Regions from separate parts of the Streptococcus sp. 1643 genome, predicted to be linked through region 2. Evidence: riboswitches for the same ligand, from Rfam matches in the RefSeq annotation. Region 2 holds a riboswitch; each other region holds the start of a gene.
The links. Region 2 has a riboswitch for thiamine pyrophosphate ahead of FD735_RS09580 (thiamine-binding protein). Riboswitches for the same ligand answer to the same signal wherever they lie in the genome.
Positions count from the first base shown of each region.

Region 1 (6,635 bases), 540 kb from region 2:
GGAATTTACAAATCCCTTTCCTCTAACCTCCAGCTCCTTAATTCACTGCATCACCAATGAGATTTCCTGTGAGATGCTGGCCAATGGGATTTTGGCTCTGGGATCTAAACCGGTCATGGCAGATGATTCCCGTGAGGTCCTTGATTTTACCAAACAAAGCCAAGCTCTCTTCATCAATTTGGGGCATTTGTCAGCTGAGAAGGAGAAAGCAATCCGCATGGCAGCTACTTATGCAGCTCAAGCTTGTCTCCCAATGGTAGTAGATGCAGTTGGCGTTGCGGCTTCCCCCATTCGTAAGGATCTAGTCACAGATCTTTTAGAATACAAGCCCACGGTCCTTAAAGGAAATATGTCTGAAATCCGAAGTCTTGTTGGCTTAAAACACCATGGAGTTGGAGTTGATGCGAGTGCTAAAGATCAAGAAACGGAGGATTTGCTTCAAGTTTTGAAAGACTGGTGTCAGACCTATTCTGGTATGTCATTCTTAGTCACTGGCCCCGAGGACCTCATCGTTTCGGAGAATCAGGTTGCTGTATTGAGGAATGGCTGTGACGAATTAGACTGGATAACAGGGACAGGAGACTTGGTTGGAGCCTTGACAGCCGTTTTTCTTAGCCAAGGAAAGACTGCCTTTGAAGCTTCTTGTCTAGCGGTCTCTTATCTCAATATCTCTGCTGAGAGAATTCTTGTCCAAGGAATGGGATTGGAAGATTTTCGTTACCAAGTTCTCAATCAACTCTCTCTCCTAAAAAGAGACGAAAATTGGCTAGAAGCCATCAAAGGAGACTTTTATGAATAGAGAAGCACTTAAACTGTATCTAGTAACCAATCGCTACCAAGATTCCTTGGAAAACTTTCTTGAAAAAGTCGAAACGGCCTGCCGTTCAGGTGTTACCATCATCCAACTACGAGAAAAAAACCTCACTACCAATCAATACTATCAACTGGCAAAACAAGTCAAGGAAATAACAGATGCCTACCAGGTGCCCTTGATCATTGATGATCGGTTGGATGTCTGTCTTGCAGTCGATGCAGCAGGTCTGCATATCGGCGACGATGAACTACCAGTTTCGGTTGCCCGCAAAGTCTTGGGTCCCGAAAAAATCCTCGGTGTCACTGCTAAAACAGTTAATAGAGCTCTCGAAGCAGAAACATTGGGTGCGGATTACTTGGGAACAGGAGCCATTTTCCCGACTACGACCAAAGAAAATGCACCCATTACCCTGATTTCAACCTTGAAAACAATTTGCCAAACGGTCGCCATTCCAGTAGTTGCTATCGGAGGCTTGACGTCAGAGAATATTGACCAACTTATCGGCACGGGTATAGCTGGAGTAGCTGTCGTACGTGATCTGATGCAGGCAGAAGATATTGAGGCAAAAACGCAAGCCTTTTTAACAAAGCTGGATGACATGATTTCCTAATCAAAAACTCTCTAATTCCCTTAAAGTAGGAACTAGAGAGTTTTTTCTTAATCTTTAAAAGTTGTATGGTTGACTGGGCCAGAACCATGTCCGAGTTGAGGAGCGTCTTGGATGGCTTTTGTGATAAAGGCCTTGGCCTTATCAACTGCCTGGTAAAGACTTCTGCCCTTGGCTAGTTCAGCCGTAATCACAGCAGCAAAGGTACATCCAGTACCATGGGTGTGACAAGTTTGAATTCTTGGACTTTCCCAGACAAATTGTTCATCCTTGGTAAAAAGGAAATCCTTGGCACCACCTTCCAGATGGCCACCTTTGATAACAACGGACTGGGGACCAAATTCTTTTATAATTAGGCGACCAGCACGCTGCATGTCTTCTGGATCATGAATCGAAAAACCAACAATCTCTTCTGCCTCAGGAAGATTCGGAGTGATAATGGTTGCAAGGGGAAGCAGATTTGTCTTTAGGTAGTCTCTGGCACTAGAATCAATCAGGGTGTCCCCACTCGTAGCGACCATAACAGGATCAAGCACATAGGGACAGTCTAGCTTTTTAAGGTAGGGTTGGATGATCTCCATAATCTCAGTAGTTGCCAACATCCCTGTTTTTACAGCCTGAGGCTTGATATCCGAAAAGACGCTCTCCAATTGAGCTTCCAGCATTTGGTTGGAGACGTGCTCGATTAATTGAACGCCTCTGGTATTTTGAGCGACAAGACTGGTCACAACGGCCATTCCATAGACATCTCTAGCTTGGAATGACTTTAAATCAGCCATAATGCCAGCACCGCCACTAGGGTCAGTCCCTGCAATGGTTAGAGCAACGGGTAAATAAGTCATCTAAAACCTCCCAACCAACTGAAGTTTGTATTCTTAAGAACAAGCTAGTCTGTTTGAGGAAAGCAATAGAAGACAAGTAGTCCTCATTATCATTTCCACTTCCATCAGCTAGCATTACCTAGATTGAGTCAAAGGGATCTAACAGTTGTTAATCTCAGCTTTACGCACCCCTAGTGGTTGTTTTCTTTTTTCTTCAGTATAGCATATTTTTATAGTTTATATAGTAAAATTTGACTGCAAATCTCTCGTTACATGATTAAAATTCTATTTTTCGAAAAAATAATAAAAATTATAGTTGACAAATGTAGATTTTCGGAGTATACTAATAACTGTAATCTACAAATGTAGATTTAGGAGGTGTGATTATGCAGATTTCAGATGCAGAATGGCAGGTTATGAAGATTATTTGGATGCAGGGGGAGCAGACCAGTACGGATTTGATCAGGGTTCTGGCAGAGCGGTTTGACTGGTCCAAGTCCACGGTTCAGACCCTTTTGGCTCGTTTGGTTGAGAAAGAGTGTTTGACTAGAAAAAAAGAGGGCAAGTCCTTTGTTTATTCAGCCCTTTTAACTCTAGACCAAAGCCGAGACTTGCTTGTCCAAGATATCAAGGACAAGGTTTGTTCTCGTAGGATTAAGAACTTGTTGGCTGATTTGATTGCTGAATGTGATTTTACTCAGGTTGACTTGGAAGACTTGGAAGCTGTGATTTCTGAGAAGAAATCAAGCGCTGTAACAGAAGTAAAATGTAATTGTATGTAAAGGAGACGTCATGTTAAATAGCATTGTAACCATTATTTGTATTGCCCTTATCGTGTTTATCTTGTTTTGGTTTTTCAAAAAGCCTGAAAAATCTGAACAAAAGGCCCAGCAAAAAAAGGGCTACCAAGAGATTCGAGTGGAAGTCAAAGGGGGCTATACGCCTGAGTTGATTATTCTTAAGAAATCAGTGCCAGCCCGTATCGTCTTTGACCGTAAGGACCCTTCACCCTGCCTAGATCAGATTGTTTTCCCAGATTTTGGGGTGCATGCGGACTTGCCTATGGGTGAAGAGTATGTAGTGGAAATCACACCTGAACAGGCTGGAGAGTATGGTTTCTCTTGTGGCATGAATATGATGCACGGTAAGATGATTGTAGAATAGGAGAATGATATGACTGAAATTGTAAAAGCAAGTCTTGAAAATGGTGTTCAAAAAATCCGTATCACGGCAGACAAAGGCTACCATCCAGCCCACATCCAGCTTCAAAAAGGAATTCCCGCTGAAATTACCTTTCATCGTACAACTCCTTCAAACTGTTATAAGGAAATTCTGTTTGAAGAAGAAGGCATCTTGGAACCAATCGGCGTGGATGAAGAGAAGACAATTCGTTTTACACCCCAAGAGTTGGGGCAACATGAATTTTCATGTGGTATGAAGATGCAAAAGGGAAGCTACACCGTAGTTGAGAAGACTCGAAAATCTCTATCCCTCCTACAGCGTTTTTGGATTACCAGTATCTTTACCCTGCCTCTTGTGATTATCATGATTGGGATGTCGACAGGAGGAATTAGTCACCAAGTCATGCGTTGGGGCACCTTTTTAGCTACAACACCTATCATGCTAGTAGCAGGTGGTCCATATATCCAAAGTGCTTGGGCCAGCTTTAAAAAGCACAATGCCAACATGGATACCTTGGTTGCTCTGGGAACTCTAGTGGCCTATTTCTATAGCTTAGTTGCCCTCTTCGCTGGTCTCCCCGTTTACTTTGAAAGTGCTGCATTTATCTTCTTCTTCGTTCTTTTGGGAGCCGTTTTTGAGGAAAAAATGCGAAAAAATACTTCCCAAGCTGTGGAGAAATTACTTGACTTGCAGGCTAAAACTGCAGAAGTCTTGCGTGATGATAGCTATGTTCAAATCCCCTTGGAGCAAGTCAAGGTAGGTGACCTGATTCGAGTGCGTCCCGGTGAAAAGATTGCGGTTGATGGGGTTGTAGTCGAAGGTGTGTCCAGTATTGATGAGTCTATGGTGACAGGTGAGAGCCTGCCGGTAGACAAAACAGTTGGAGATACCGTCATTGGCTCAACCATCAATAATAGCGGAACGCTTGTTTTTAAAGCAGAAAAAGTTGGTTCAGAGACTGTCTTGGCACAGATTGTGGACTTTGTGAAGAAAGCCCAGACCAGCCGAGCACCAATTCAGGATTTGACGGATAAGGTTTCAGGGATTTTTGTACCAGCGGTTGTCATTTTAGGGATTGTGACCTTTTGGGTTTGGTTCGTCTTGCTCAGGGATAGTGTAGTCGTGCTTGGAGCGAGTTTTGTCTCTTCTCTTCTCTATGGAGTGGCTGTTTTGATTATCGCCTGCCCTTGTGCCTTGGGTCTTGCAACACCGACAGCTCTTATGGTGGGGACAGGTCGCAGTGCCAAGATGGGGGTTCTCCTCAAAAATGGAACGGTTCTACAGGAAATCCAGAAAGTTCAAACTATTGTCTTTGATAAGACCGGGACTTTGACGGAAGGGAAACCTGTGGTAACAGATATCATCGGCGACGAAGTAGAAGTGCTTGGATTGGCAGCCTCCTTGGAAGAAGCTTCCCAACACCCACTGGCTGAGGCCATTGTCAAGCGAGCGAGTGAAGCTGGACTTGAGATTCAAACTGTGGAAAATTTCCAAGCCTTGCACGGAAAAGGTGTCTCAGGGCAAATCAATGGAAAACAAGTTCTGCTTGGAAATGCTAAAATGCTGGATGGCATGAACATTTCTAGCACTTATCAAGAAAAACTAGAAGAACTAGAAAAAGAAGCTAAGACAGTTGTCTACTTGGCTGTTGACAATGAAATTAAAGGCTTGCTTGCCCTGCAAGATATTCCCAAGGAAAATGCCAAGCTAGCCATCAGTCAGCTGAAAAAACGTGGACTTAAAACAGTCATGCTGACAGGGGATAATGCTGGAGTGGCGCGTGCTATTGCAGATCAGATCGGAATCGAAGAGGTCATTGCAGGTGTCTTGCCAGAAGAAAAAGCCCATGAAATCCATAAACTACAATCAGCTGGAAAAGTAGCCTTTGTTGGTGATGGTATCAATGACGCTCCTGCCCTCAGCGTAGCAGATGTGGGGATTGCTATGGGAGCTGGAACAGATATTGCCATCGAGTCAGCAGATTTGGTGTTGACAACTAATAACCTCTTAGGAGTGGTTCGTGCCTTTGACATGAGCAAGAAAACCTTCAATCGAATTCTGCTCAATCTTTTCTGGGCCTTTATCTACAATGTCGCCGGAATTCCGATTGCAGCAGGAGTCTTTTCAGGAATTGGTCTCGTTCTCAATCCAGAACTGGCTGGTCTAGCCATGGCCTTTAGTTCTGTATCTGTATTAACCAGTTCACTCATGCTAAACTTTAGTAAAATAGACTAAAAGCGAGCTTGCTCGCTTTTTATTATAAAACAGTTACATAAAACGTTTTCAAACTGTACTGTAATAGAGAATAAAAACTTCTGAGCACATTCTTAGGAGACCCAAAACAAATGTGGTAAAGTAGTAGAGTAAAAATTTGCTGAAACGTTTCCAATTAGTATATGAAAACGGATTTATCAAGTTTTAAAAATATTTGAAGGAGAGTTATCATTATGACTCAAGGGAAAATTACTGCATCTGCAGCAATGCTCAACGTATTGAAAACATGGGGCGTAGACACAATCTACGGTATCCCATCAGGAACACTCAGCTCATTGATGGATGCTTTGGCTGAAGACAAAGATATCCGCTTCTTGCAAGTTCGCCACGAAGAAACAGGTGCTCTTGCAGCGGTCATGCAAGCTAAATTCGGTGGCTCAATCGGGGTTGCAGTAGGTTCAGGTGGTCCAGGTGCGACTCACTTGATCAACGGTGTTTACGATGCAGCTATGGATAACACTCCATTCCTTGCTATCCTTGGATCACGTCCAGTTAACGAATTGAACATGGATGCCTTCCAAGAATTGAACCAAAACCCAATGTACAACGGTATCGCTGTCTACAACAAACGTGTAGCTTACGCTGAGCAATTGCCAAAAGTAATCGATGAAGCTTGCCGTGCTGCAGTTTCTAAAAAAGGTCCAGCTGTTGTTGAAATCCCAGTAAACTTCGGTTTCCAAGAAATCGACGAAAACTCATACTACGGTTCAGGTTCATACGAACGTTCATTCATCGCTCCTGCCTTGAACGAAGTTGAAATCGACAAAGCTGTTGAAATCTTGAACAATGCTGAACGCCCAGTTATCTACGCTGGTTACGGTGGTGTTAAAGCAGGTGAAGTGATTACTGAATTGTCACGTAAAATCAAAGCACCAATCATCACAACTGGTAAAAACTTTGAAGCCTTTGAATGGAACTACGAAGGTTTGACAGGTTC
Region 1 covers NZ_CP040231.1:1,309,633-1,316,267, reverse strand. Annotated here, with positions in the region: gene FD735_RS06960 (hydroxyethylthiazole kinase) at 1-799, shown strand, start outside; gene thiE (thiamine phosphate synthase) at 792-1,424, shown strand; gene thiD (bifunctional hydroxymethylpyrimidine kinase/phosphomethylpyrimidine kinase) at 1,472-2,263, opposite strand; TPP riboswitch at 2,347-2,445, opposite strand; gene FD735_RS06945 (CopY/TcrY family copper transport repressor) at 2,629-3,024, shown strand; gene FD735_RS06940 (cupredoxin domain-containing protein) at 3,035-3,406, shown strand; gene FD735_RS06935 (heavy metal translocating P-type ATPase) at 3,416-5,659, shown strand; gene spxB (pyruvate oxidase) at 5,872-6,635, shown strand, end outside.
Region 1: another riboswitch for thiamine pyrophosphate. It lies ahead of thiD (bifunctional hydroxymethylpyrimidine kinase/phosphomethylpyrimidine kinase); the one in region 2 lies ahead of FD735_RS09580 (thiamine-binding protein).

Region 2 (6,635 bases):
CAGATTTAATCACTACCCTAGAAAAAATTGAAAAAGAGACAATCGACGACATCAACAAAGATGTCACTATCACTGATAAGGAAGCAGCGATTAAGGCAGCTAAAGAAGTGATTGGCAAGGATGCTATCTTGAAAGCTATCGAAGATGGCGATATCGAAGCGTCCGACTTACTGGCAGATTTCTTGGCAGAAGACAGCGATCAGGTGACACCGGCCGAAGCGATGAGCCAAGAAGATTTCTCAATCCAAGACCAAGCTAAACTTGCTGCAGCGGACAAGGAAGCTGCGGAAGAAAATAGTAATGTGAAAAAACTTGAGCTAAGTAAATTAGAAGAGCAAGTTGCTAAGATTAAAGCACAATTATCAAGTTTACAAGTTTCTGGTGACAAGAATAGTCAAGTAAAAGACTTGCAACAAGCTTTAGTCGACTATGAGGATGCTATTAAGGCTCTAAGTAGTGTTATGTCAGCTGTTCTTGAAATTGAAGACTTTAAAGGTGGGGTGAACGCAGTAGAAGCTGCAACTGCAGAGTTGCCAGAATACAACAAAGGTGTAAATGCGGTAGAAGCTGCTGTAAATGAACTCCCAGCCTATGGCGAAAGTGGCACTCCAGCCGTAGCGAATGTCCCAGTCTATGCAGAAAGTGGTACCCCAATAGTAAACAATGCTCTGCCTTATGCAGAAAGTGGCACCCCAGCTGTAGCGAATATCCCAGCCTATGGAGAAAATGGCACTCCAGCCGTAGTGAATGTTCCAGCTTATGCAGAAAGCGGAACCCCATCCGTAGCGAATGTCCCAGCTTATGCAGAAAGCGGAGCTCCAGCCGTAAATGAAGTTCCAGTTTATGGCGAAAGTGGCGTCCCAGCCCTAGCAAATGTTCCAGTTTATGCAGAAAGTGGCGTCCCAGCCCTAGCAAATGTTCCAGTTTATGCAGAAAGTGGTGCTCCGGCAGTGGCTACTATTCCAGCCTATGCTGAAAAGATTGAACCTGCAGTAAATGAAGTTCCAGAATACACTGGCAGTGTAGCTCCTTTGGCTACAAACCCTACTCTTGGAACTGAACAAGATCGTACCTACAAAGCGCCTGCAGCAACAGATGAGCAACTCCTTCCAAATACAGGAAGCCAAGATGCTTCAGCAGTTGCATCGCTAGGATTTATTGGTCTCCTTCTTGGTTTGCTACCATTTGCAAAGAGAAAATTGAACAAATAAATCGCATGAAATCAATAAAAGAAAAGGATTTGAATGGTCCTTTTCTTTTTTTATGGTGAAATAGGGATAAGTCCAAGTTTTTCAGCTCTTTCCGATGGTATTTTTCCTTGCTTTCCTTTATAATGGGTGTATGGACAAGAAAAAATTATTATTAATTGATGGATCTTCTGTTGCTTTTCGAGCTTTTTTTGCGCTTTATCAGCAGTTGGATCGGTTTAAAAATGCTAATGGCCTTCATACCAATGCAATCTACGGTTTTCAACTCATGTTGAATCATGTCTTAGAGCGGGTTGAGCCTAGTCATGTTTTGGTAGCCTTTGATGCAGGTAAGACGACTTTCCGAACAGAGATGTATGCAGACTACAAGGGGGGCCGTGCTAAAACTCCAGATGAGTTTCGTGAGCAATTTCCCTTCATTCGTGAGTTGTTAGACCATCTTGGGATTCGCCATTATGAGTTGGCCCAGTATGAAGCTGATGATATCATCGGGACCCTAGGTCGTTTGGCTGAGAAGGATTCTTTTGATGTGACAATCGTTAGCGGAGACAAGGACTTGATCCAGTTGACGGATGAGCATACGGTTGTCGAGATTTCTAAGAAAGGTGTGGCTGAGTTTGAGGCCTTTACGCCAGACTATCTTATGGAAAAAATGGGCCTCACACCAGCTCAGTTTATAGATCTCAAGGCTCTTATGGGGGATAAGTCTGATAATATCCCTGGCGTCACTAAGATCGGTGAAAAGACGGGTATCAAGCTCTTGCTAGAACACGGTTCGTTAGAGGGTATTTATGAAAATATCGATGGGATGAAGGCTTCTAAGATGAAGGAAAATCTCATCAATGACAAGGAACAAGCCTTTTTGTCTAAAACCTTGGCGACCATTGAGACAAATGCACCGATTGAGATTGGCCTTGATGATTTGCTTTATAGTGGACCAGATGTGGAAAATCTCGGGAAATTCTACGATGAGATGGGCTTCAAACAGCTCAAGCAAGCTTTAAATGTGTCATCAACGGATGCGCCTGAAAGTTTGGATTTCACTATCGTTGACCAAGTCAGTCAAGACATGCTGAGCGCCAACTCTATCTTCCACTTTGAGCTTTTTGGTGAGAATTACCATACAGATGACTTGGTTGGTTTTGCCTGGTCCTGTGGGGATAAACTTTACGCTACAGACAAACTTGAGCTCTTGCAGGAGCCGATTCTCAAGGATTTTCTAGAAAAAACACCTCTGAAAGTGTATGATTTTAAGAAAGCGAAGGTTCTTTTAAATCGTTTGGGCTTGAGTTTGCAGGCCCCTGCTTTTGACAGCCGTTTGGCCAAATACCTCCTCTCTACTGTCGAGAACAATGAAATTTCAACCATTGCGAATCTCTATGGCCAAACTTATTTGGCTGATGATGAGATTTTCTACGGTAAGGGGGTCAAGAAAGCTATCCCTGAGAGAGAGAAATTCTTGGAACACCTAGCTCGCAAGGTTGCTGTATTAGTTGAAACCGAGCCTGTTTTACTTGAAAAACTCGGTGAACATGGGCAGTTAGACCTTCTCTATGACATGGAGCAACCTCTGGCTTTTGTCCTTGCCAAGATGGAAATTGCTGGGATTACAGTCAAGAAAGAGACCTTGCTTGAGATGCAGGCTGAAAATGAGCTTGTCATTGAAAAGCTAACTCAGGAGATTTATGAACTGGCTGGTGAGGAGTTTAATATCAACTCGCCTAAACAGTTGGGCGTACTTCTCTTTGAAAAACTGGGCCTTCCTCTAGAATACACCAAGAAAACCAAGACAGGTTACTCGACAGCCGTGGATGTGCTAGAGCGTCTGGCTCCTATTGCGCCAATTGTTAAGAAAATTCTAGACTACCGTCAGATTGCTAAGATTCAATCGACTTACGTGGTTGGCTTGCAGGATTGGATTTTAGATGATGGCAAGATTCACACGCGCTATGTGCAGGATTTGACTCAGACAGGGCGTTTGTCTAGTGTGGATCCAAACTTGCAAAATATTCCTGTTCGTTTGGAACAAGGTCGCCTCATTCGTAAGGCTTTTGTGCCAGAGTGGGAGGATAGTGTACTACTCAGTTCGGACTATTCACAGATTGAGTTGCGAGTTTTGGCGCATATCTCTAAGGATGAGCACTTAATCAAAGCCTTCCAAGAGGGAGCAGATATCCATACTTCGACAGCTATGCGTGTCTTTGAAATTGAACATCCTGAGGATGTGACGCCAAACGACCGTCGCAATGCCAAGGCTGTCAACTTTGGAGTGGTTTACGGGATTTCAGATTTTGGTTTGGCGAACAATCTTGGTATTAGTCGTAAGAAGGCCAAAGCCTACATTGATACCTACTTTGAGCGTTTTCCTGGGATTAAAAACTATATGGAAGAAGTGGTGCGTGAAGCGCGTGATAAGGGATATGTAGAGACCCTCTTCAAACGTCGTCGAGAGCTACCAGATATCAATTCGCGCAACTTTAACATTCGTGGTTTTGCAGAGCGAACTGCCATTAACTCCCCTATTCAGGGTTCGGCAGCAGATATCCTCAAGATTGCTATGATTCAGCTAGACAAAGCTCTAGTTGAGGGTGGTTATCAGACCAAGATGCTCTTGCAAGTGCATGATGAAATCGTCCTTGAAGTTCCGAAATCAGAACTAGCAGCTGTCAAAGTACTAGTGAAACAAACCATGGAAGAAGCCATCCAACTCAGTGTTCCCCTTATCGCAGATGAAAATGAAGGGGCAACCTGGTACGAGGCTAAATAAGAAAGCTATGATAGAGTTTGAAGCGCGTGCCTTCAAGCTCTTTTTCATGGTTTTCTGTAAGCAGTTTCCTTGACTTTTCCTTGTATTTGCGTTACTATATGTCCATATAAGATATGGGAGTCTGTGTACAGTCTGAGAGGAAGTGTTAAACTTCGACCGCACCTGATCTGGGTAATGCCAGCGTAGGGAACGATACTTAGCCGAATTCTGCACCTTTTCCATATATGGCAAAGGTTTTTCTTTTTGTCAAAAAGAAAAACTGAGAAGAGGAGGTTTTTATGAAAGCAAGCATTGCCTTGCAAGTCTTGCCCCTATCACAGGGGATTGATCGAATTGCTATTATCGATCAAGTGATTGCTTATCTGCAAGCTCAGTCCGTGACCATGGTGGTGACACCCTTTGAAACGGTCTTGGAAGGGGAGTTGGATGAGCTCATGCGTATTCTTAAAGAAGCGCTAGAAGTGGCAGGGCAGGAGGCAGATAATGTCTTTGCCAATGTCAAAATAAATGTAGGAGAGATTTTAAGCATCGATGAGAAACTTGAAAAGTATGATGAGACGACACACTAGTCTATTGGGTTTTCTAGGAGTCTTGTCAATCTGGCAGTTAGCAGGAATATTCAAACTTTTACCCAAGTTTATCCTGCCAACTCCTTTTGAAATTCTCCAGGCCTTTGCTCGTGACAGAGAATTTCTCTGGCACCATAGCTGGGCGACCTTGAGAGTGGCTTTGCTAGGTCTAGTCTTGGGAGTCTTGATTGCCTGTATGATGGCGGTGCTTATGGACAGTCTGACTTGGCTCAATGATCTTATCTACCCTATGATGGTGGTTGTTCAGACCATTCCGACCATTGCTATAGCCCCTATCCTGGTCTTGTGGCTAGGCTATGGAATTTTGCCCAAGATTGTCTTGATTATCCTGACGACAACCTTCCCTATCATCGTCAGCATTTTGGATGGTTTTAGGCATTGTGACAAGGATATGCTGACCTTGTTTAGTCTGATGCGGGCCAAACCTTGGCAAATCCTGTGGCATTTTAAAATCCCGGTTAGCCTGCCTTACTTTTATGCAGGTCTGAGAGTCAGTGTCTCCTACGCCTTTATCACAACAGTGGTATCTGAGTGGTTGGGAGGCTTTGAAGGACTAGGTGTCTACATGATTCAGTCCAAGAAACTGTTTCAGTATGATACCATGTTTGCCATTATTATTCTGGTGTCGATTATCAGCCTTTTGGGTATGAAATTGGTCGATGTTAGTGAAAAATATGTGATTAAATGGAAACGTTCATAGAATAAGAATGTTTCAAAAAAGAAAAGAGGAAATGAAAATGAAGAAAACATGGAAAGTGTTTTTAACGCTTGTAACAGCTCTTGTAGCTGTCGTGATGGTAGCTTGTGGTCAAGGAAATGCTTCTAAGGACAACAAAGAAGCAGAACTCAAGAAGATTGACTTTATCCTAGACTGGACGCCAAATACTAACCACACAGGGCTTTATGTTGCCAAGGAAAAAGGTTATTTCAAAGAAGCTGGAGTGGATGTTGATTTGAAATTGCCACCTGAAGAAAGTTCTTCTGACCTGGTTATCAATGGCAAGGCGCCGTTTGCTATCTATTTCCAAGACTACATGGCTAAGAAATTGGAAAAAGGGGCAGGAATCACTGCCGTTGCCGCTATCGTTGAGCACAATACATCTGGAATCATCTCACGTAAATCTGACAATGTCAGCAGTCCAAAGGACTTAGTTGGGAAGAAATACGGAACCTGGAATGACCCAACGGAGCTTGCTATGTTGAAAACCTTGGTAGAATCACAAGGCGGAGACTTTGAGAAGGTTGAAAAAGTACCAAACAACGACTCAAACTCTATCACACCAATTGCCAATGGCGTTTTTGACACTGCTTGGATTTACTACGGTTGGGATGGTATCCTTGCCAAATCGCAAGGTGTAGACGCCAACTTCATGTACTTGAAAGACTATGTCAAGGAGTTTGACTACTACTCACCAGTTATCATCGCAAACAACGACTATCTAAAAGACAACAAAGAAGAAGCTCGCAAAGTCATCCAAGCTATTAAAAAAGGCTACCAATATGCTATGGAACACCCAGAAGAAGCTGCAGATATTCTCATCAAGAATGCACCTGAACTCAAGGAAAAACGTGACTTTGTCATCGAATCTCAAAAATACTTGTCAAAAGAATATGCAAGCGACAAGGAAAAATGGGGACAATTTGATGCTGCTCGCTGGAATGCCTTCTACAAATGGGACAAAGAAAATGGTATCCTTAAAGAAGACTTGACAGACAAAGGCTTCACTAATGAATTTGTAAAATAATGACAGAAATTAGACTTGAACATGTAAGTTATGCCTATGGCGATGAAAAGATTTTAGAGGACATCAACCTGCAGGTGACGTCAGGTGAAGTAGTTTCTATCCTGGGACCTAGTGGTGTTGGAAAAACCACTCTCTTTAACCTAATCGCTGGGATTTTAGAAGTTCAGTCAGGGAGAATTGTCCTTGATGGCGAGGAGAATCCCAAGGGGCGCGTGAGTTATATGTTGCAAAAGGATCTACTCTTGGAGCACAAGACAGTGCTTGGCAATATCATCTTACCCCTCTTGATTCAAAAGGTGGATAAAGCAGAGGCTATTGCCCGAGC
Region 2 covers NZ_CP040231.1:1,849,441-1,856,075, reverse strand. Annotated here, with positions in the region: gene FD735_RS09590 (SIALI-17 repeat-containing surface protein) at 1-1,211, shown strand, start outside; gene polA (DNA polymerase I) at 1,342-3,975, shown strand; TPP riboswitch at 4,079-4,181, shown strand; gene FD735_RS09580 (thiamine-binding protein) at 4,254-4,544, shown strand; gene FD735_RS09575 (ABC transporter permease) at 4,507-5,265, shown strand; gene FD735_RS09570 (ABC transporter substrate-binding protein) at 5,303-6,310, shown strand; gene FD735_RS09565 (ABC transporter ATP-binding protein) at 6,310-6,635, shown strand, end outside.

Region 3 (6,635 bases), 530 kb from region 2:
TGAAGAATCTTTTGCTGGCCACCACTTAATTGATAGGGACTCTTATCAAGCGCCTGCTCCAGATCAAAATATCGTAAAGCTTGGACAATCCGCTGATTTCTTTCAGAATCATGTCCATCTAATTGAAGCTCTTCTCGCAGACTGACTCGGATAAATTGCTTCTCAGCTTCCTGAACAACACCCGTCAGATCACGATACAGACTCTTTTTCTTTTTTAGGACTTTCCCCTTCCAAGTAATGAGCCCTTTATACTTTTGAAATTGAAGAATAGAGCGAAAGAGGGTTGATTTCCCAACACCATTATCACCCAAGATACAGGAGATTCCTTGGTAGAATGTAAAATCCGCAATTGAAAAGAGGGGACGATTACCCAGCTCACAAGTCACACAGTCCAAATGGAATAGTTCTGGACTAGAAGCAACTTCCTTTGAAGAAACCTGTGTCATCTCAGAGGTAGGGATTTGAAACACCTCCCTTAACTGGCCGTCTCTCAGCTCCACCATATGATCGATATAGGCTTCATAGTCTGATAAATCATGGTCACACAGGATGACTGTCTTCCCATCAAGAGCCAACTCTTTTAGAATCTCCAATATCTCGATTCTGCTCTTGCGGTCAATGGAAGCAAAGGGCTCATCCAAGAGATAGACCCTAGGATTCATAGCAAAGAGAACAGCTAGCGCAGCCTTTTGCTTTTCCCCACCTGATAAGTGATGAATGGGACGGTGCAAAATTGCCTTACAGCGAAATTGCTGGACCACCTCTGCTATTTTAGAATCAATTTCTTGAACGGGATGGCCGATATTCTCCAAGGTAAAAATCAGCTCCTCAAACAAGTTCTCCATGGTAAATTGATGATTGGGATTTTGAAAGAGAATGTCAACTGTCTGGACACGTTCGACGATAGAAAGCTGACTGACCTCGCTCCCATCTATCAGGACTTGACCACTATAGGGAAGAGAACTGACTTGGGCAATCATTTGAAAGAGGCTGGATTTTCCTGAACCACTGCTCCCAACTAACAAGGTGAAGGCTTGCGCATGAAAAGTAAAATCAATCGGTTCCGAAAAGATTGGGGACTGAATCGCTCGTAGTTCCAGCCCCATCTATGCCTTGCCCCCAGCTGCAAACTGATGATAAAGTTTGACAATGGCACGAACCAAGATGGTACAGAAGAAAAAGACAGAAATAAAGCGCACCACCAGCAAGGAAAGGACAAAAGGAAGGGAGAAGGCGTAGTAACCTAACTTAATGTATTCATAGACAAAGCTAAAAAGGGTAATCCCAATACTATTAGCAGTTAGAGAGAACCAACTTTCATAGCGATTCTTGGTTACGATAAAACCAAGTTCACTTCCCAAACCTTGAACCAAGCCAGACAAAAGAGCGCCTAGACCGAATTGGCTACCATAAAGGACTTCAGCAAGCGCAGCGAGCACTTCTCCAATCGTTGCACTTCCGACTCTTGGAACAAAGATAGCCGCAATGGGCGCAGCCATACACCAGAGACCAAAGAGGATTTCATTGGCAAAGGCCTGCAAACCAAGAGGGGCCAAGATCAGGGTGAGAATATCAAACAGATAGCCCGAACCCACAAAAACGCCACCAAAAAAGATAGACAAGAAAGCAAGCAAGATAACATCTTTTAACTGCCATTTTTTCAACATAAAAAACTCCTTTTTTAAAGAAAAGTGGGGCATTCAAGGAGAGCTACCAAAAGGCTTGCCGTCAAGCCTATCCTCTTTTGATAAACAAAAAAACTCCAATTACAAACGAGAATTAGAGTTTAGCTTACAAGATTAGACAGTTCTTTTCGACATACGAAAAAAACCTTTTCACATTTCCCTTCGCCAGTATTAACTGTATCAGGTTCAATGGGTATCATCTCAGCCTAAAGCACCCCAAATGTCTTTATTATTTAATTACTGGACCAGTATAACAGAATTTGAAAGCCCTAGCAAGATATTTGACCGGAAAATATATTTATATAGTTTGTTTGTTCATTCTTTTAATCTACATAAAAGTATTGAATCTGTCCTATAATTCATAACCGATATCAAAAAAAGCTAATTCCAAAGCAACTGCTTGATTCCAGCGTTCCTGAAGCTCTGTCAAATCTTCTCGATTTTTCCCGACACGATTAAGTTCATCAACTAGAAATTGAACCCACTCTGTAAAGAAAGGACCTCTGTGGAGATTGACCCATTCTAAATGAATATAGGCTTCAGGTAGAGCCAAATCTTTAGAACCCCAGTCTAAATAGAGACCTTCTGCAATGACCAGCATGACCAAAAGATGAGCATAGTCTGATGAAGCCACAGCAGAATACATTAAATCCTGAAACGCTTTTGTTACAGGGTGCAAGTTCACTTCTAGATAGTCATGCTCTGCTACATTTAACTCTTTGAAAGCCTTTTGGAAATAACCATCTTCATCTGCTTCAAGAAAGCCTAGTTGCTTGGCAAAACGAAGTTTGGATTCAAGCTGGTCTGCGTGAGCTACACAAGCACCCAGCATGGATAAGAAAGCATCAAAGAAATGATAATCTTGAATCAGGTAGTCTTTTAAGACCTTATTCTCAATTGTCCCCGCAAAAAGTTCCTTAATAAAACGATGATTGATTGCAGCCTGCCAATCCTTCTGACTGCTTTTTAATAATTCTCCAACGATCAAACCTGGCTGAAATGCATAGTCTTGTGTTTCCATATTTATTTTTCCTTTCTTTACTCCTTAGTAATCAATAAAACACCAAGAGATACCAAGCAAAATCGTAATTCCACTTGATACTTTTAAAGAACATCGAGGGCATTTGCAGAAAGCTACCTAAACAAGCCTATCCTCTTTTGATAAACAAAAAAACTCCAATTACAAACGAGAATTAGAGTTTAGCTTACAAGATTAGACAGTTCTTTTCGACATACGAAAAAAACCTTTTCACATTTCCCTTCGCCAGTATTAACTGTATCAGGTTCAATGGGTATCATCTCAGCCTAAAGCACCCCAAATGTCTTTATTATTTTATTACTGGACCAGTATAGCAAAAAATGAAAGCTCTAGCAAGATATTTGACTGGAAAATATATTTATATAGTTTCTGATAGCGATTTAATCTTTCTATACACGAAGAAAAGCCTCCACATCAAATGGAGACTTTCTACTTTCTCAATACAACTTCAAATCACGTGAATCAACTGGGAAGGATGGATTGTATGGATTGTGACGCAGTTTGAAGCGTTTAACATCTTCAATAGTCTGAGTTCCAGATAACTGCATAACTGTCTTTAATTCTGCATTCAAGTGTTCAAAGACTTGACGTACACCCACACTACCACCCAGAGCCAAGCCATAGATGACTGGGCGACCAATAGCTACCAAGTCTGCTCCTGAAGCCAAGGCTTTAAAGACGTGCTGACCGCGACGAACACCAGAGTCAAAGACGATTGGCACACGTTTAGCAACTGCTTCAGCCACTTCTTGAAGCGAGTCAAATGATGCTGGTCCACCGTCGATTTGGCGACCACCGTGGTTGGTTACCCAGATACCAGAAGCACCTGCAGCAAGAGAGCGTTCAACGTCCTCACGGCATTGTGGCCCCTTGACATAAACAGGAAGACCTGAGTAAACAGCGATAAATTCTACATCGCGAGGAGACAAGCGTTGTTTGGCTGATTTGTAAACAAAGTCCATTGATTTACCAGCACCTTCTGGCAGGTATTCCTCAACAATCGGCATGCCAACTGGGAAGACGAATCCATTGCGCTTGTCGACCTCACGATTGCCCCCTACAGTTGCATCTGCCGTCAAGACAATCGCTTTGTAGCCTTCAGCCTTCACACGGTCCATGATGTGGCGGTTGATACCATCATCCTTACTAAAGTAAAATTGGAACCAGTGAGGCGTCCCTTGAAGGGCTTCTGTTATTTCCGGAAGATCAACAGTAGAGTAGGAACTAGTTGTATAGAGAGAACCGAACTCATGTACACCACGCGCAGTCGCCACTTCCCCCTGCTCATTTGCCAATTTATGAGCCGCAACAGGCGCCATAATAATTGGTGAAGATAATTTTTCACCTGCAAATTCAATCTCTGTACTTGGATTTTCAACATCACAAAGCGTATGAGGAACAATAAGTTTGTGGTTAAAGGCACGGATGTTCTCGCGTAGAGTGAAAGTATCCTCTGCTCCACTAGCGATATAACCAAAGGCAGCTTTAGGAATGACTTGTTGCGCCATTGGCTCCAAATCATAAGTGTTAATAAAATCTACAGGTCCTTCTGCATTACTTGTTTTATATGACATAAAGTGTCCTCCTTATTAAGTAAGCGTTTACTTTTTCTTACATAAACTATCTTACCTCTTTTTCAGAATCCTTTCAAAAATTTTGTCTGGGAATTTCAAATCACAGACATGATAAATATTTTCTATCATTGTGATAAAAAATTCATATTATCCAAACATGCCCTTTAGTGCTACAATAGCTATATTATTCCTAGATGGGAGGTTCTATTTTGGATTGGTCCATTGTTGAACAATATTTACCGCTCTATCAAAAGGCATTCTTTCTGACCTTACATATCGCAGTTTGGGGAATTCTGGGTTCTTTTCTTGTTGGTCTAATCGTTAGTGTCATTCGGCATTATCGCGTTCCTATCTTTTCACAGCTAGCAACAGCCTACATCGAATTGTCACGAAACACGCCCCTTTTGATTCAACTCTTCTTCCTCTACTTCGGGCTTCCCCGAATAGGGATTGTTCTTTCTTCAGAAGTCTGTGCAACAGTTGGGCTCATCTTTTTAGGTGGCTCCTACATGGCTGAATCTTTCAGAAGCGGACTGGAAGCAGTTAGTCAAACCCAGCACGAGATTGGTCTAGCCATCGGTCTAACGCCTGTACAGGTCTTTCGCTATGTGGTTCTTCCGCAAGCGACTGCGGTTGCTCTACCGTCCTTTAGTGCCAATGTCATTTTTCTCATCAAAGAAACCTCTGTCTTCTCTGCGGTAGCCTTAGCCGATCTCATGTACGTCGCCAAGGACTTGATTGGACTCTATTATGAGACAGACATTGCACTAGCCATGTTGGTAGTTGCTTACCTGATCATGCTTCTACCCATCTCTCTAGTCTTTAGCTGGATAGAAAGGAGGCTCCGCCATGCAGGATTCGGGAATGCAAGTACTCTTTCAGGGAAATAATCTCCTGCGTATTCTACAGGGATTGGGTGTCACGATTGGAATTTCCATTCTCTCCGTCCTTCTATCAATGATTTTCGGAACAGTCATGGGAATCATCATGACCTACCATTCTAGAGTTATTCGTTTTTTAACACGCTTTTATCTGGAATTTATCCGTATCATGCCCCAGCTGGTACTACTTTTCATCGTTTATTTCGGCTTAGCTCGAAACTTTAATATCAATATCTCAGGCGAGACTTCGGCTATTATTGTTTTTACCCTCTGGGGTACAGCTGAAATGGGGGACTTGGTACGTGGAGCCATCACTTCTCTCCCTAAACATCAGTTTGAAAGCGGACAGGCTCTGGGCTTGACCAACTTCCAACTTTACTATCACATTATCATTCCACAGGTCTTGAGAAGACTACTACCACAAGCCATCAATCTTGTCACTCGTATGATCAAAACGACTTCCTTAGTTGTCTTGATTGGGGTTGTGGAAGTTACCAAAGTTGGACAACAAATCATTGACAGCAATCGCTTGACAATCCCAACCGCTTCCTTTTGGATTTATGGAACCATTCTGGTCCTGTATTTCGCAGTCTGTTTTCCTATTTCCAAACTATCCACTCACTTAGAAAAACATTGGAGGAACTAAATGTCTGAAACTATCTTAGAAATCAAGGACCTAAAAAAATTCTTTGGAGACAATCCCATCCTCCAAGGCCTTTCTCTAGATATCAAAAAGGGGGAAGTTGTGGTTATTCTAGGGCCATCTGGTTGCGGAAAAAGTACCCTTCTACGCTGCCTTAATGGCTTAGAAACCATTCAAGGTGGGGATATTCTTCTGGATGGCCAGTCTATTGTTGGCAATCAGAAAAACTTTCACCTGGTTCGTCAAAAGATTGGCATGGTCTTTCAAAGTTATGAACTCTTTCCTCACCTAGATGTCCTTCAAAACCTCATCCTAGGCCCTATCAAAGCACAAGGACGAGACAAGAAAGAAGTAACGGCGGAAGCTTTGCAACTACTGGAACGTGTGGGTTTGCTTGATAAAAAAGACAGTTTTGCTCGCCAATTATCTGGTGGACAGAAACAACGAGTGGCGATTGTCCGTGCCCTTCTCATGCATCCAGAAATTATCCTTTTTGACGAAGTGACGGCCTCACTGGATCCAGAAATGGTACGTGAAGTTCTGGAACTCATCAATGACTTGGCTCAAGAAGGGCGCACCATGATTCTGGTAACCCACGAAATGCAGTTTGCCCAAGCTATTGCAGACCGCATTATCTTTCTCGACCAAGGGAGAATCGCTGAAGAAGGAACGGCTCAGGAATTTTTCACCAATCCACAAACCAAACGAGCACAAGAATTTTTAAACGTATTTGACTTTAGCCAGTTCGGCTCATATCTATAAAGGAGATTTTTATGAAACTACTCAAACCAATTCTAACTGTTTTTGCTCTAG
Region 3 covers NZ_CP040231.1:1,318,435-1,325,069, forward strand. Annotated here, with positions in the region: gene FD735_RS06980 (ATP-binding cassette domain-containing protein) at 1-1,106, opposite strand, end outside; gene FD735_RS06985 (ECF transporter S component) at 1,107-1,667, opposite strand; TPP riboswitch at 1,826-1,914, opposite strand; gene FD735_RS06990 (TenA family protein) at 2,038-2,706, opposite strand; TPP riboswitch at 2,925-3,013, opposite strand; gene lctO (L-lactate oxidase) at 3,162-4,298, opposite strand; gene FD735_RS07000 (amino acid ABC transporter permease) at 4,508-5,188, shown strand; gene FD735_RS07005 (amino acid ABC transporter permease) at 5,148-5,825, shown strand; gene FD735_RS07010 (amino acid ABC transporter ATP-binding protein) at 5,826-6,584, shown strand; gene FD735_RS07015 (cysteine ABC transporter substrate-binding protein) at 6,596-6,635, shown strand, end outside.
Region 3: another riboswitch for thiamine pyrophosphate. It lies ahead of FD735_RS06985 (ECF transporter S component); the one in region 2 lies ahead of FD735_RS09580 (thiamine-binding protein).